Regions from separate parts of the Staphylococcus gallinarum genome, predicted to be linked through region 2. Evidence: riboswitches for the same ligand, from Rfam matches in the RefSeq annotation. Region 2 holds a riboswitch; the other holds the start of a gene.
What was found. Region 2 has a riboswitch for S-adenosylmethionine ahead of JN168_RS01740 (aminotransferase class I/II-fold pyridoxal phosphate-dependent enzyme). Riboswitches for the same ligand answer to the same signal wherever they lie in the genome.
Positions count from the first base shown of each region.

Region 1: another riboswitch for S-adenosylmethionine. It lies ahead of JN168_RS09895 (methionine ABC transporter ATP-binding protein); the one in region 2 lies ahead of JN168_RS01740 (aminotransferase class I/II-fold pyridoxal phosphate-dependent enzyme).

Region 1 is NZ_CP069082.1:2,096,675-2,104,327, forward strand. It holds gene JN168_RS09885 (MetQ/NlpA family ABC transporter substrate-binding protein) at 1-781, opposite strand, end outside; gene JN168_RS09890 (methionine ABC transporter permease) at 804-1,499, opposite strand; gene JN168_RS09895 (methionine ABC transporter ATP-binding protein) at 1,492-2,517, opposite strand; SAM riboswitch class I at 2,601-2,708, opposite strand; gene JN168_RS09900 (thioredoxin family protein) at 2,764-3,063, opposite strand; gene JN168_RS09905 (toprim domain-containing protein) at 3,060-3,452, opposite strand; gene gcvH (glycine cleavage system protein GcvH) at 3,749-4,129, opposite strand; gene JN168_RS09915 (arsenate reductase family protein) at 4,304-4,657, opposite strand; gene JN168_RS09920 (thioredoxin family protein) at 4,800-5,120, shown strand; gene JN168_RS09925 (nitroreductase family protein) at 5,187-5,726, opposite strand; gene aroD (type I 3-dehydroquinate dehydratase) at 5,794-6,513, opposite strand; gene JN168_RS09935 (organic hydroperoxide resistance protein) at 6,842-7,267, shown strand.
Region 2 is NZ_CP069082.1:414,067-421,719, reverse strand. It holds gene JN168_RS01745 (D-lactate dehydrogenase) at 1-869, opposite strand, end outside; gene JN168_RS01740 (aminotransferase class I/II-fold pyridoxal phosphate-dependent enzyme) at 856-2,043, opposite strand; SAM riboswitch class I at 2,110-2,218, opposite strand; gene JN168_RS01735 (aggregation-promoting factor C-terminal-like domain-containing protein) at 2,340-3,101, opposite strand; gene JN168_RS01730 (PTS sugar transporter subunit IIC) at 3,658-4,701, opposite strand; gene JN168_RS01725 (6-pyruvoyl trahydropterin synthase family protein) at 4,848-5,273, opposite strand; gene JN168_RS01720 (DUF488 domain-containing protein) at 5,400-5,762, shown strand; gene JN168_RS01715 (M23 family metallopeptidase) at 5,848-6,423, opposite strand; gene JN168_RS01710 (nucleoside hydrolase) at 6,670-7,611, opposite strand.

The sequences.
Region 1 (7,653 bases), 1.2 Mb from region 2:
TTTTATTAATGTAGTCTTTGATTTCTTTAGAATGTAATACTTCCATTAATGCTTTGATTTTCTTATCGTCTTTGTGTCCTTCTTTAACTGCGATTAGGTTAGCATATGGATTATCTTTTGCTTTCTCAACAACAATTGAATCTTTTTGTGGACTTAATTTTTGATCAATAGCAAAGTTAGAGTTAATAATTACAGCATCTGCTTTTTGGTTTTGATAAATCTTAGGTAAGTATTCTGCAGATTGTTTGTTGTTAAATTTGATATCTTTTTTGTTTTCAGTGATATCTTTAAATGTAGCATCTTCAGGTTTTACACCTTTTTTCAATTTGATTAAGCCTTCATCAACGAAGAATTTTAAGAATCTACCTTCTTCAGCTGGGTTGTTTGATACGTAAACTGTTGCACCTTTTGGTAAGTCTTTTAAGCTTTTATATTTTTTAGAATATACAGCCATTGGTTCTAAGTGTACGTTACCAGCAGATTCAATTTTATAACCTTTGTCTTTTTTATCTGTTTTTAAATATGGTGTATGTTGGAAGAAGTTTGCATCCAATTCACCTTTATTTAATAATTTATTTGGCGTAGTGTAGTCGTTAATTGTTTTAATCTTTAAGTTATAACCTTTGTCTTTAAGTAATGGTTTAGCCTTTTCCAAAATTTCTGCATGTGGCGCTGGTGATGCTCCAACTGTAATGGTCTTATCTTTCCCGCCGCCATTACCACAAGCTGCTAAAACAAGTGCAAGAACTAAAACCGAAGCAAAACTAAATAATTTTTTCATATCGTTAAGTCTCCTTTTAATTTTATCTCTTATCTATCTTATTTGTAGCCCAATCACCAATAAATTGAATGATAAAGACAATAATAAGTATTAAAATAGTTGAAACTAAAATGACATCATTTTGGTTTCGGGTAAATCCAGTTAAATATGCCAAGTTACCTAACCCACCTGCACCAATAACTCCGGCAATTGCCGTTGAACCAACTAATGCGATGGCAGTAACCGTAATACCTGAGATTAATGCTGGCATTGCTTCAGGAATTAATACCTTTTTAACTACAGTCCAAGTATTTGCACCCATTGACCATGCTGCCTCGATAACACCTTTATCGATTTCTTTAAATGCAATTTCGACTAATCGTGCATAGAATGGTGCAGCACCGATAATTAGTGCTGGTAAAGCACCAGTAGGACCACTAATTGTTCCAAGTACTAAGCTTGTAAAAGGAATTAATAGCAATATCAAGATAATGAATGGTATCGCTCTGAACAAGTTAACAATGAACGATACAATATTATAAAATATTCTAGCTGCCTTCGAATCACTTTTAGCAGATAAGAATAATAACACACCTAAAATTAAACCAAAGATAAATGCAAATATCGTAGAAACAATTGTCATATACAATGTCTCGTATGTTGCAATCCAAACCTCACTCCATTGAACATTTGGCATTGTAATCATTTCTTGGAGTATGTCACTAAATGAATTACCCATGCTTTAACACCTCCAATGAAACATGTTGCGCTTCTAAATCATTTTTGAACTTTTCGAACTTTTCTGAATCTAATGATGGTAAATGTAATACCAAGAATCCGATGGAACCGTCTTTAGAATGTTTGATATTCGCTTCTAATATGTTCACATCAATATCATGTGTTTTTGTAATATATGAAATAAGTGGTTCAGTCGTATTATTACCTGTAAAGTTTAAACGTACGATATACGAATTATCATCAATATGTACTAAATCAGTAATAGACTCATCAAAATCATCATTTAAATCATCTTTGACAAAACGTTTTGTCACATCGTGTTGTGGGTTTTCAAAGACAGATGTGACTGCACCTTGTTCAATGACTCGGCCATTTTCCATCACGGCTACTTCATCACATATGCGTCTAATAACTTGCATTTCGTGTGTAATGATCACAATTGTTAAATTACGTTGTTCCTTGATTTTCAACAGCAAATCTAAGATTTCATCCGTTGTTTGTGGGTCAAGGGCACTCGTTGCTTCATCACATAGTAATACATTCGGCTCATTAGCCAATGCTCTTGCAATACCGACACGTTGTTTCTGACCACCAGATAGTTCTGACGGATAAGCGTCCTCTCTACCTTTCAATCCTACTAGCTCCACTAGTTCTAGTGCACGTTGTTTCGCTTCTGATCTTGAAACACCTGCAATTTCTAATGGAAACGTAATATTATTTAAAACCGTTCTTGACCATAGTAAGTTAAAATGTTGAAATATCATGCTCACTTTTTGACGTTTTTTACGTAATTCTGATTTTGATAGTTTCCCTATAGTATCGCCATCAATGATAACGTCTCCTGAAGTAGGCTGTTCGAGATTATTTAAGAGTCTGATTAAAGTACTCTTTCCTGCACCAGAAAAACCAACTACCCCAAAGATTGAGCCTGATTGAATGCTTAAATCAACATGATCTACAGCAAGTACGTCTTGTTTCTTAGTTTTGTACCTTTTCACTATTTGATTTAACTCAATCATCATAGTTGCCTCCTTGTATTGCTCTATCAATTAAAAAATGCTTTCCCTTGTTCACCGAAGAATAGAGAAAGCATTTGCCGCTTCTCTCATCTCCAAAAGTCCAACAAGACTTTTTGTGAATTGGCACCATTTCTGTTACAGACGGTTGCCGGGCTTCGTAGGGCACATCCCTCCACCTCTCGTGATAAGAGTTTCATTTATTTAATTATCAATAATCCTACCATCGCACTAGAGATTCGTCAATAACTATTTTAAATTTTCTAATAAATAAGGTACCGACTGAAATGCGTAAATACGCTTTATCTCTTGACCTTTTGACATGACTATTAGTACGGGTACAGATTGAATTTCGTGCTTTTGGCTATATTCTGGATAAAAATTCAAATCCACTTTCGTAATTGGTAATTGTAAGATTTCATTAGCGATGTCTAACATTCGTTCAGATATTTTACATGTTCCACACGTAGGTGTATAGCCAAACACCAGTGATTTCTCTTTATCATCGTGTTCATGTATATCGACACGCGTTTCTTTTGCTACGTTCATGTTAATAAACTAACCCTTTCAGCTATATAATCTATTTGAGCCTTTGCCATGCTCTCTTCATCCTTTACTTTAAATCCATTTTTTTCTAGAACTCGTGAGAGATATGGCTTTGGACATTTTGCAACTTCACAATATTGTTTATCAATTCTAATATGATGACTTTCACTTAAATAACGTTTAAACCATTTACGGATTTTTTCACCTTCATTATCTGAATCAACAAGTATATGCACTTGTTTTCCATATAATGATTCAATCATTGCATCTAATTTATCAACGCCCATTGTACCATTCGTACAAATAATTTCAATTGGCTGATCTATAACTTGCTTTACCCTCTTCTTGTCGGACTTCCCCTCGACAATGATTACTTGGTTCAGTATCGTCATGATATCCACCCTCTAAATGTTGATAGTTATTCTCTTCTATTAAGTTTTTCACATTAGTTAATAAGCATAAACATTATTTACATTTTTATCATGTAACCTTTGCACACTCTAGATAAATTTGACTATAACTTAATTGTTCACATATAGTTATTGCATCTATTTTATGCATTACCACAGCATATAACATCTTATTTTTATATTGTTAAAGATTATTCATCCGCTTAATATAATTTGCACTATTTTTACATATAAAATAAAACTCCCAGATTCAAAGGATCAAGGAGTTTCAGTCATGTTTATTCACCAATCATTTCAGAATATTGTTCTGCTGATAATAAATCTTCTAATTGGCTTTCATCACTTAATTCAATTTTAATCATCCATGCTTTTTCATATGGTGATTCATTTACAAACTCAGGGCTATCCTCTAACTCATCATTTGAGCTAAGTACTTTACCTGAAAGTGGTGCATATAATTCAGAAACAGTTTTTACAGATTCAACACTACCAAAAGTGTCGCCTTCATTAATTTCATCATCAACTTCTGGTAATTCAACGAATACGATATCTCCTAATTCGTTCTGAGCGTATTCAGTAATACCAATTGTTGCTGTATTTCCTTCGACTTTTACCCATTCATGTTCTTTAGAATATTTTAATTCGTTTGGTACTGCCACGAGTATCCCCTCCTAAATGTTATTACATATTCATGATGCCATATGAAAGGTATTAGGGCAACTATAAAGTGGGATAACATTGCACCTTCAACCGTTTTTCGCTCATTTTTATAAAGCGTTTTCATTTTTTGTAAATTTATTATGCTTTACTTGATTGCCATGATTAATATTGTCTTATAACCAAACTTGTTTATATTCGTCTTCTTTAAAGCCAACAGTCACTTTATCACCAGATACAGCAAGTGGTCGTTTAACTAGCATACCGTTTGAAGCTAGTAAATCTAGTTTTTCATCATCTGTTAAATCATTTATCTTATCTTTGAGACCTAACTCTCTGTATTTTGCGCCATGCGTATTGAAAAGTTTATTAATTTCAATATCTGTTCCAGCTAAAATTTCTTTAAATTCACTCTTAGTAGGTGTGTGTTGTACAATATCAATTGGTTCAAAGCTAACGCCATAGTCTTTTAAGAATTTTGCTGCTTTTTTACATGTTGTACAATTAGGATACTGGTAAAATTTTATCATTATTCTGTACCTCCTATGTCTAGTTATCACTAATATATCAAATTTATTCATAAAACGCTCTAATTATTAAGCTAATTTTTTTTATTAGAATTATAATTTCGCTATAATAGTATTACTAATCTATCAAAAAGGAGAATTAATTATGCAACCTATTAATACAACTGATCAATTTAAAGAGACAATTCAAAGTGATCAACCAGTCATTGTTAAATTCGAAGCAGGCTGGTGCCCTGATTGTAAAGCTATGGATATGTGGATTGATCCAATAACTGAAAAATATAATGATTACCAATGGTTTACAGTTAACAGAGATGAATTAGAAGATGTAGCTGCAGACAATGAAGTGATGGGAATTCCAAGTCTACTCGTATTTAAAGATGGAAATAAATTAGCACACTTACATTCTGCAAATGCTAAATCACCAGAACAAGTTGAATCTTTCTTAGCAGAAACATTTAAATAATAAATTAAGGAGTGAGACTAAAATCTATTGATATAGACTTCTTGGTCTCACTCCTTTTTTAATGGGCTAAAACTTTTCAATTATATTTTCAGTATGTCGTGGTCTATAATTCATTTTATCTTCTAAGTCAGTTAAATATAAAAATCCTAGTAAACGTTCGTTTTCTTTAATATTAAATAGAGCTTGGACTTCTTTGTCAAAAATATAAGGCGGCGTCTTCCAACATGTACCTATTCCTGCTTCATGCAACAATAGCATCAAATTTTGTACATAAGCACCAAACGCCAAATGATCTTCTAAACCTTCTAATTGATGAGGGTCTTCCTTTAAAATCAAGACCAACATACCACCTAAATTAGTAACGACTTGATAGTGATCTTCTTGCTTTTTCGGTTTATCATGAAACGCAATTTGAGTTAGTTGTTTACTCATATTTCCCAATCTATCTTTAGCAACGTGAATCACTCTCCACGGTTCCCTGTGTCCATGGTTAGGTGCATCAGCAGCCTTTTTAATCGCATCATATAATGCATCTTCATCTATAGTCATATCTCTCTTAAAGATTTTTACACTTCTACGTTGTGAAATAGCCTCTTGCAGTTCCATAGTTATATCGCCCTTTCTCTATTGATAACTATTATCAATTATAATGTAGAATGACGATATTTTCAAATTACTCATATAGATTCAACTGTGCTCTCAATGTTTCAACATGAATTTGACCAGGTGCTTTCGGTGTATCCAAACAACCATAAGAAACTACTCCACCAAATACACCTTGCGCAGTCCTTGAAACAATACCTAATTTAGACATTGATATGCCAATCACTTTTTCTGATACTGTATCAGCGGTTTCAGAAACCACTTCTAACAAGCGTAGCACATCCATCTTGTCATGTGGCATCACAGCAACCTTGATATAGCTTGGTGACAATTGGTGCATTTTAAAATATAAATGCTTTAATTCTTCTATAGGCGGCGTTTGTTTGAAATCATGATATGACAATACAGTTTCCACACCTTGTGACTCCACATCATTTACAAGTGCTATGAATAAATCTCTGTTAACAGACTTGTCAAATTCAATATCTAGTAAATCAACACCATTGACATTGCTAATATTGAATAACAATTGTCTATAATTATCATCTTCAAGTGTTCCTGCACCACCTTGTGATTGCGTTCTATAGGTCACCAATAATCGCTTATTGATATTCAACTCTTTTATTGACTCAATAGTTTGCTCCAATAATTCATTATTGTACGCTTGCCACTGATCTATGCGCAATTCAATAATTTCAAATGAGTCACTATACAATTTTAATTGTTGTAGTGTTTCTTCAGTTATTTTATTTTCTGGAGCTATCGTCACAGCAATATCGACTTTTGTCATTATATGTACTCCCTTTATAAGATAATTAAAATTATTGTATAACAAATTTTGAAAATAACACAATGCCAAGTTATTATTTTCAGCAGAATCAGCAATACATAACACATTTACTGCGCTATTCATTTCATACCACGATAAAGTTATTTATTACAACTAGTCCCGTTACATAACCTGAGTCATTTCTGCCTATAATACACTCCAATTTGATGGTATATGCATATTGCATCAACCATATTAAAATTTATTTTATAATGAAAACGAATTCCTATGGTTTAAATTTTATACAATGGGTAGACATAAGAATAAAGACCTAAAGGAGGTATTTTAAATGGCAGTAAAATATGAAACGAAAGCAACAAATACAGGTGGACGTAATGGACACGTTCAAACTGATGACAAAGCAATTGACGTAGCGGTAATTCCACCAGCTCAAGCTGATGCTGAAAAGGGTACAAATCCTGAACAATTATTCGCAGCAGGTTATGCGTCATGCTTTAATGGTGCATTTGATTTAATTTTAAAACAAAATAAAGTTCGTGGTGCAGAACCAGAAGTAACTTTAACAGTCCGTTTAGAAGACGATCCTGAAGCAGAAAGTCCAAAATTAAGCGTCTCAATAGATGCAAAAGTGAAAGATGTATTATCACAAGAAGATGCTGAAAAGTATTTACAAGATGCACACGACTTTTGCCCATATTCAAAAGCAACACGTGGCAATATTGATGTAGATTTAAGTGTTGAAGTAGTAAAATAAGCACTTAATATAAAATCAAAAGCGTCTAAGAAACAAATTTCTTGGACAACGATAAGAAGGCAATTTCTATTGAAATCATATAGAAATTGCCTTTTTAATATTCATTTAGAATGATAAGACATCGTTCCATGATGATGTTTGAATTCATTTGTTTTATTGTCAGAGATTATTTCAATGATTGTATTAACATAGCATGACATATCATTTAAAGAAATATGTATTGAAATTGCCATTGGCAGCATAAGTTGAAAAATGTCATAATCTTTATATTTAAGACACCTCGTTAAATTAACTTAGTAGTGATTATCAAATTATATGAAAAGGCCTTATTTTATTAAGTATATTTTAACGTGAATTTTTTATTAAATCGACGTATTTTGGCGAGA
Region 2 (7,653 bases):
CGTTCAATAAGTGAACGTAATAATTCATCTTCTAATGTGACACCACGTTGATCACTAGGAAATAGACCCTTTTCAGCCTCATATGTATCTAATGCTGCACCCTTTATAATACCTTTATCAATAGCTTCAATTAAGGCACGGGTATTCACAATCGACCCACGAGCGCAATTTATAAATACTGAACCTTCTTTAAAACTATTAAATAATGATTCATCAAATAAATAATGATTTTCATCACTTGCTGGCACGTGCACCGTAACAATATCAGCTACTTCCACTATTTCTTTAATTGTATCTTTATAACTCACGATAGATTGTAATTGTTCATTTTTCACAATATCATACGCAATTACCTTAGCACCAAAACCATTTGCAAATATTTTCGCAACTACACTACCAATACGTCCTGTACCAATCACTGCTACTGTTAAATCCTTAATAGAGCGCGATAAGATGGCAGGTTGCCAGCGAAAATCTTGTTCTGCGGTCTTTTGCTGTATATCATTAAAGTTTCTCACCAAATTTAATGCTTGGGACACAGTATACTCTGCAATTGACTCAGGTGAATATGAAGGTACGTTTGAAATGATTAAATTATACTTATTCGCCAATTCAAAATCATAACAATCATACCCCGCACTTCTTTGGGCAATTTGTTTTATTCCAAACTCATTCAATTTTTTGTAAACCACTTCGGGCAGAGGGATTTGTTGTGATACAGACACGCCATCAAAGCCTCGGACACTATCTACCGTGGATTCAGTCAATAATTGACTATCTAAATCTACAGATACTTTATGTTGTGCTGACCACGCTTCAATATAAGGAATATCTTCCTCTCTTACACCAAACAATTTAATTTTTGTCATCGCAGACACTTCCTTCTTTATGATATAAAGCACTTAATGATTGTAAACGATTAGCTGCTTCTAATAGTTGTGCATCATTCAATGCTAGTGAAATTCTGACATAATTACGCCCATGCTCGCCAAATGGGATGCCAGGAGCTACTAAAATAGATTGCTCCTCTAATAAATACTTAACAAATTGCTCACCATCATAACCTTCCGGAGTAGCTAACCATAAAAATATACCACCCTTCATTGGTTCAAATGGAATGTGTTTTTCAGCCAATTTTGCTTCAAAAAGATCTCTCCTGCGTTTAAAGGTAGCACTTTGTTCCTCTAAAAATGTATCATAATGATTTAAAGCGTATGTTGCAGCATCTTGTAACGCACCAAACATGCCTGCATGTGTGTGTGTTTGGAATTTTTTGAGCGCCTGAATCACCTCTTTATTACCTACTGCAAAACCAACTCTAAATCCTGACATATTATAGCCCTTAGATAGTGAAAATATTTCAATCGCTACATCTTTGGCTTGTGGTGATTGCAATATACTCGGGTTTTTATGATCAAAACCAAAGGCACTATATGCAAAATCATGAACAATTTTAGTTTTTGTCCCCTTAAAACGCTTTATAGCTTCATCAAATACATTTTGTGTCGCAACTGATCCCGTAGGATTATTTGGATAAGTTAAATATATCAATTTAGTATTATCTAAGACTGACTGTGCCACCTTATCCCATTCAGGTAAATAATCCGGAGAATTCAATACCAGTGGTACCGGAATTGCATCAGCCAATTTTACGCCAGCTAAATAATCTGTATATCCTGGGTCAGGCAACAACACATTTTCTCCTGGATTAACAATACACTGCGGTAAATTAACTAAACCATTTTTTGTTCCATATAAAATACATACTTCATCTTCTTTATCTAACGCTACTTGATATTGACGTTGATAAAAATCAACTATCGCTTGTTTAAAGGTATCTTTTCCATGAAATGCACCATATTTTTGGTTCTCTGGTATATGTATTGCTTTACTAAAACAATCTAAAATGCCCTTAGGTGTTTCTCCATCAGGTATACCCACTGCCATATTAATTAATGGTAAGGGGCCATGTTCTACTTTTTGTCCCATTGTCTTCCCAAAATAGCTGTCAGGTATCTGAGATAATCTTTCTGACATTACCATAAAACTGCCCTCCTTAAATAAAAAACTATATACCGAAGTTCAGCGGCATATAGTCATATCATATGTCACCTATCTCTCAAGACAAATATTGCTTGTTGGATTTAGCACAGTACGTCAATCACGTCTGTTGCTGAAGTATCATCGGGCCAATTCCCTCAACTTCTCTAGATAAGTTGCTTCATATTAAATTACTAATTATTTTATCAGAATATTCAAACTTGTCAATGTAAAAAAAGAACGACTCTAAAGAGTCGCTCTATATATAGTGTTGAATCATTTAATTATTTAATTAAATCTTACCACCAGTTATTAGCTGAACGGAAAGCTAATGCAGCTTCGATTGAACCATAACGTTCTTTAGCATAGTTGATCATACCTTGAGTTTGAGTAGCAACTGAACCAGTTCCCCAAGATTCTTTAGTTTGACCTAAACCTCTGTATCCTAATTCGTTAACAGCATTTGGGTTACCGCTTGACTCAGGTAATACGATAGTATTCCACATAGCTTCAGTACCACCAGCAGCTAAGAATTGAGCTTTAACTGATCCACCAGTTGAAGCAGCTTGTGTTTTTGCAGCTTCGTATGCTTTAGTTGCAGTGCTTGTTTGAGCAGTTTGAACGTTTGAGTTTGAAGAAGCTTTAGGAGCTTCAACTGCTTGAACTTCTACATTGCTTGATTGTTGTTGTGAACTTACTTCGTTAGATGATTTTTCGTTAGTGTTTGTAGATGCTTGTGCACTTACATCTTGTTGAGCTGAGTTTGATGAAACGTTTGTAGATGCACTTTGTGAACCTGCAACGTCATAGCTCCAAGACCATGATTGACCATCTGAATCAAATTTATATTCGAATCCGCCTAATACGAAGTCATAGTGGTAAGCACCAGCGTGTAATGGTTTTTCGTTTAATTCTGAAGCGTTGTTTTGAGCTAATTCTGCTAAGTGTGCTTTGTCGATGTTTTGCTCAGAAGCGTGCGCTTGATTTTGATCTGCTTGAGTTGCGTATCCAGTTACACCTAATGCTACTGCTAAAGATGATGCTAAAATTGTTTTCTTCATAATAAAAAAATCCTCCAAATTTAATTCTTTTCTAAAAGTAAATTATATTTTCGTTAATAAAATTATCGTATCTGCTAATATTGTTTAAAATTTATGTCTAATTTTTTGACCACAAATAATATACCATAAATTTCTCGTTTTTATATTACATGTATATAACAAAACTTTACAAAAGCAAGCTCATTATGTAACATTGCAATCTTTTTGTTTTGTTTTGTTACGCATAAACTATCAAAGATAACGCTAACATTTAATGTAAAATGTTGTTATAACAGTGTAATTTACTACTTTTTTCACATTGAGACTATTTTCTGAATTATTACAAGTATCCTTTCTGTAATACTTTTGTAATAATACAAACCGTTAAAAAATATATTTATTGGGGCAAAATTTGTAATTTTTGTTTTTTCTGAAAATTCAATCGCTAACTATCTATTACTTTCATGACGGTATTCAACTTTAATTTTACCGAAAAAATCGTCTACAGGTTTTATTACTCCTGTAGACGACTCAATTAATTGTTAACTTTATTAAGCTGTATTTTAAATTATTTTCATTATGCTAAGAATTTAAAAATATCTCGATCATATAATTTCAATACTTTCATATAGAAGGTATTAATAATATAACCAATTGTAAATGGCACTACAAAAAATGCAATAAATACCATCAACAGGCTCAATAGTGGTGAATGTTCCATAAACCTAAATGCACTAATTGGACCGACTAGTCCAATAATACCAAATCCAGCAGATTCTTTAGTACCGCCAATGCCGATAAGTGCTCCGGCAAAACCTGTGACTAAAGCAGTAGTAAAAATAGGCAATAATATGATGGGATGACGCACCATATTAGGAATCATCATTTTAACGCCACCTAAAAATATAGTAATCGGCACACCTGCTCTATTGATCTTAACAGTCCCAGCAACAAGTACTGCTTCACATGCCACTATTCCAAGTGAAGCTGAACCAGCTGCTAAACCACTAATACCTATTGCTAATGCAGTTGCAACGGTTGATATAGGTGAAATAATAATAAAACTAAATACAAGTGCGATTAACATAGACATTAAAATAGGTTGCAGTTCTGTAAATGAATTCACCAAATTCCCTATACCTGTGGTAATCATTTTCACATAAGGTAACAATAAAACACCTAACAAACTTGCAATAACTCCAACAAAAGTTGGTAATATGATTAACGTGAGACTACCAAAACGCTCACCAATCACTAATATAATAAACACTGCAATAGCTGCAGTTATCATCGTGTTAATTAAATCACCTACACCCATTAATACCCATGTACCTGATTTAAATTGCGCAACACCACTACCAATAAATGCCGAACTTGCTACTACGGCTGTCGCTAAAGGTGATAATTTAAATCGCATTGCTATTAATGCACCTACCAAGATTGGTACTGTAAATTGTATACTTTCAACAATTTGCAATAACGTTTGAAAGATGGGATATTTCGGTGCAAAAACCTTAAATAATTCTCCTAAAATTGCATTCGGTATCAGTCCGGCCACAATTGCGATTGCCACGCCTGATAATACATTATTAATAAACTGTTTTGGACTTACCTTGATCATAGAAGTTCCTCCTTAGTTGTAGTAGGTACTTAATATATCATATTTTCCAAATTTTCAGAATATTAATTTTTGTTTTAGTCATTTAATTTTGCATTATCTATAAATTCCATCATATTTTGAAAACGATACGCTAAATCTACTTCATGTTACTGCATGAATGCTTCAGTCAATACAAGCCCTTGGCGATCGTTTTCGTAAAACTCTAATTTATAAAGTGTATTTCCATTTGGAAGGTATTGCTCAAACTGTTCCCAAATCCAAAACGCAATATTTTCTGCAGTCGTATTCATAGCTGGTAATGTGTCATTTAATAACTGATTTGCTAAAAAAGGTTTAATGTGTTCATCATATAATTTGTCTACAACATTAAAATCTAATGCCAACCCATAATCATCAATAGGTGATAATATCTCTACATTAAAACGATATAGCTGATTTTTTAAATCTTTATGCAATGTTTCAGAAAAATAAATTCTATTATCACACTGAAATTGGAAACTATTTCTGATTAACACATTATTCGTTCTATATTGATACGTTTTCGGTGGCTGCACATGATCAAACTTATTCATCATAAAACCTCCTGTTTTTCTTTATTTTACCCTTTTTCTAAAAAATAACTTCAAACTACGATGTTTTTAATTTACAGCTATTGGCAATGATGAAAGTGATATATTTTTAAAACAGGAGTGATTTTAATGTCAATCAAGACTCAACGTATTTATGATGAAAGTGAAAATCAACAAGTAACTGGATTACGCATATTAGTAGATCGTGTATGGCCAAGAGGCATCTCTAAAGAACAAGCTAAGATCGACCATTGGTTAAAGGATATTGGACCTTCTACAGAGTTAAGAAAATGGTTCGATCACGATGCAGAAAAATTCACAGAGTTCAAATCGAAATACCAACAAGAATTAACTGATAATGACGACCAAGCTAAAGCATTTAAACAATTAAAACAATGGGTTGATGAAAGTGATAAACCGGTCGTCTTGTTATTCGGCGCCAAAGATACTCAACATAATCAAGCCGTTGTACTTCAATCTTTATTGAGCTAATACGCTTCAAGGCATTATCTTAGCATATATATTCACAATCCTATCGGTAGCGTATACTACATTACAATACAACCCATTCAGTCGGTTACAATTCATACAAACTCTTTTCGCCGTTAGGTAATTTATCTATGAAAGATTTGGGGTCTATTGCAAATTGATTGCCCACCCCATCTTTCATTCTTTGAAAATGAAGATGCGAACCTGTCGTTTGCTCACCAGTATTACCAGAGAGCGCAATGGTGTCACCTGCATTCACACGTTCACCTTTCGCTACTTTAAATGTATTCAAATGCATATACCATTGATGATATCTACCATTATCTTCTTGAATTTGTATGACTTTTCCACCTAATTTATTATTAAAGGTTCTCGTCACAACGCCATCGGTCACTGCTTTAACTGGTGTATCTTCAGGTAAATCGTAGTCAATGCCATAATGTTTACCATCGAAATCACTATATTGATATTCACCAAAAGTTTCTGTTTCTCTACTACGATTAAATAGTGCTTCAAAGTCATTATTTGACTCTTCTGGTTCATGACTTTGATTAGTATATAATTTAGTCACGGTTTGTTTAATTTCTTCATTATATTGTACAAAAAATACTATCGCTCCTACAATCACGATACAAATAGCTAAGTATTTTAATAATTTCTTCAATAAAGGTAACACCTCTTAAATAATAAATTTGTGTAATTAGTATACGCACTCATCAACATGAATGCGAATAATTCGTTTACACAACGCTCACATAAAAATAATATATCTATATGCTGCAATGATGTATCTACCAAATAACAGCATAAATAAAAAGCTTTATAAAACCATTACCATTGAAGGAATCGTTTTATAAAGCTCTGTCTCATTATCTTAAATCTAGTGATTAATCTAACAATAGCGCATTTATTATAATTTATTGTAACTTTGTAAAATATTTTCAACTAAATCCCACAAGTCATCTACATCAACAGCTATCGCAAAATTGGCGTTTTTTTCCTTTTGTGTAATATCATTTAAATCTACCGACATTGTGCCATAAGTTAAATCACTTTGACACTCAATATCGATTCTCGTATATTGCATCGTAAATAATTCGGGTTGCAATAAATATAAAATTGTACAAGCATCATGTATGGGTCCACCATCCATATTGAAATGTGTCTTATATGTGGATTTAAAAAATTCAAGTAGCTCAACAACAAAACGGGCAATTTCATTATCAATACCTTTAAAGCGTGAGATAATTTCATCTGTTGCCAGCACTTGATGTGTGACATCTAGACCGAACACATTAATCATCACACCACTTTCAAATACACGTTTCGCCGCTTCGGCATCAACCCAAATATTAAATTCTGCTGTTGGTGTCCAGTTACCGAATGTACCGCCCCCCATAATTGTAATAGATTCGATATTTTGTACAATATTAGGTTCCTTATTCATTGCCATAGCAATATTTGTTAATGGTCCCGTCGCTACAATGGTCACTTTGGTATCACTGTGGCTCACTTTTTCAATTATTGTATCTACAGCATGCATAGTCGTCGGCTTTAATGCAGGTACTTTAGGTAAATTGGGTCCGTCTAATCCAGTCTCACCATGTATCTCTGATGCAAATGACGCATCTTTTATTAACGGACGAGATGCACCAACAGACACTTCAATGTCTAACCGGCCCATAATATCCAATACATTTAAAGCATTATTAGTATTCTTTTCAACAGATTGGTTACCTGCAACAGTCGTAACTGCTATGATATCTAATGGACTTTGCTTGGCTCCTGCAAGTATTAATGCAATTGCATCATCATGGCCCGGATCACAATCCATAATAATTTTTTTAGTCATTTTCCTTCACTCCAAATCACAGGATTATATCGTACGATTTCA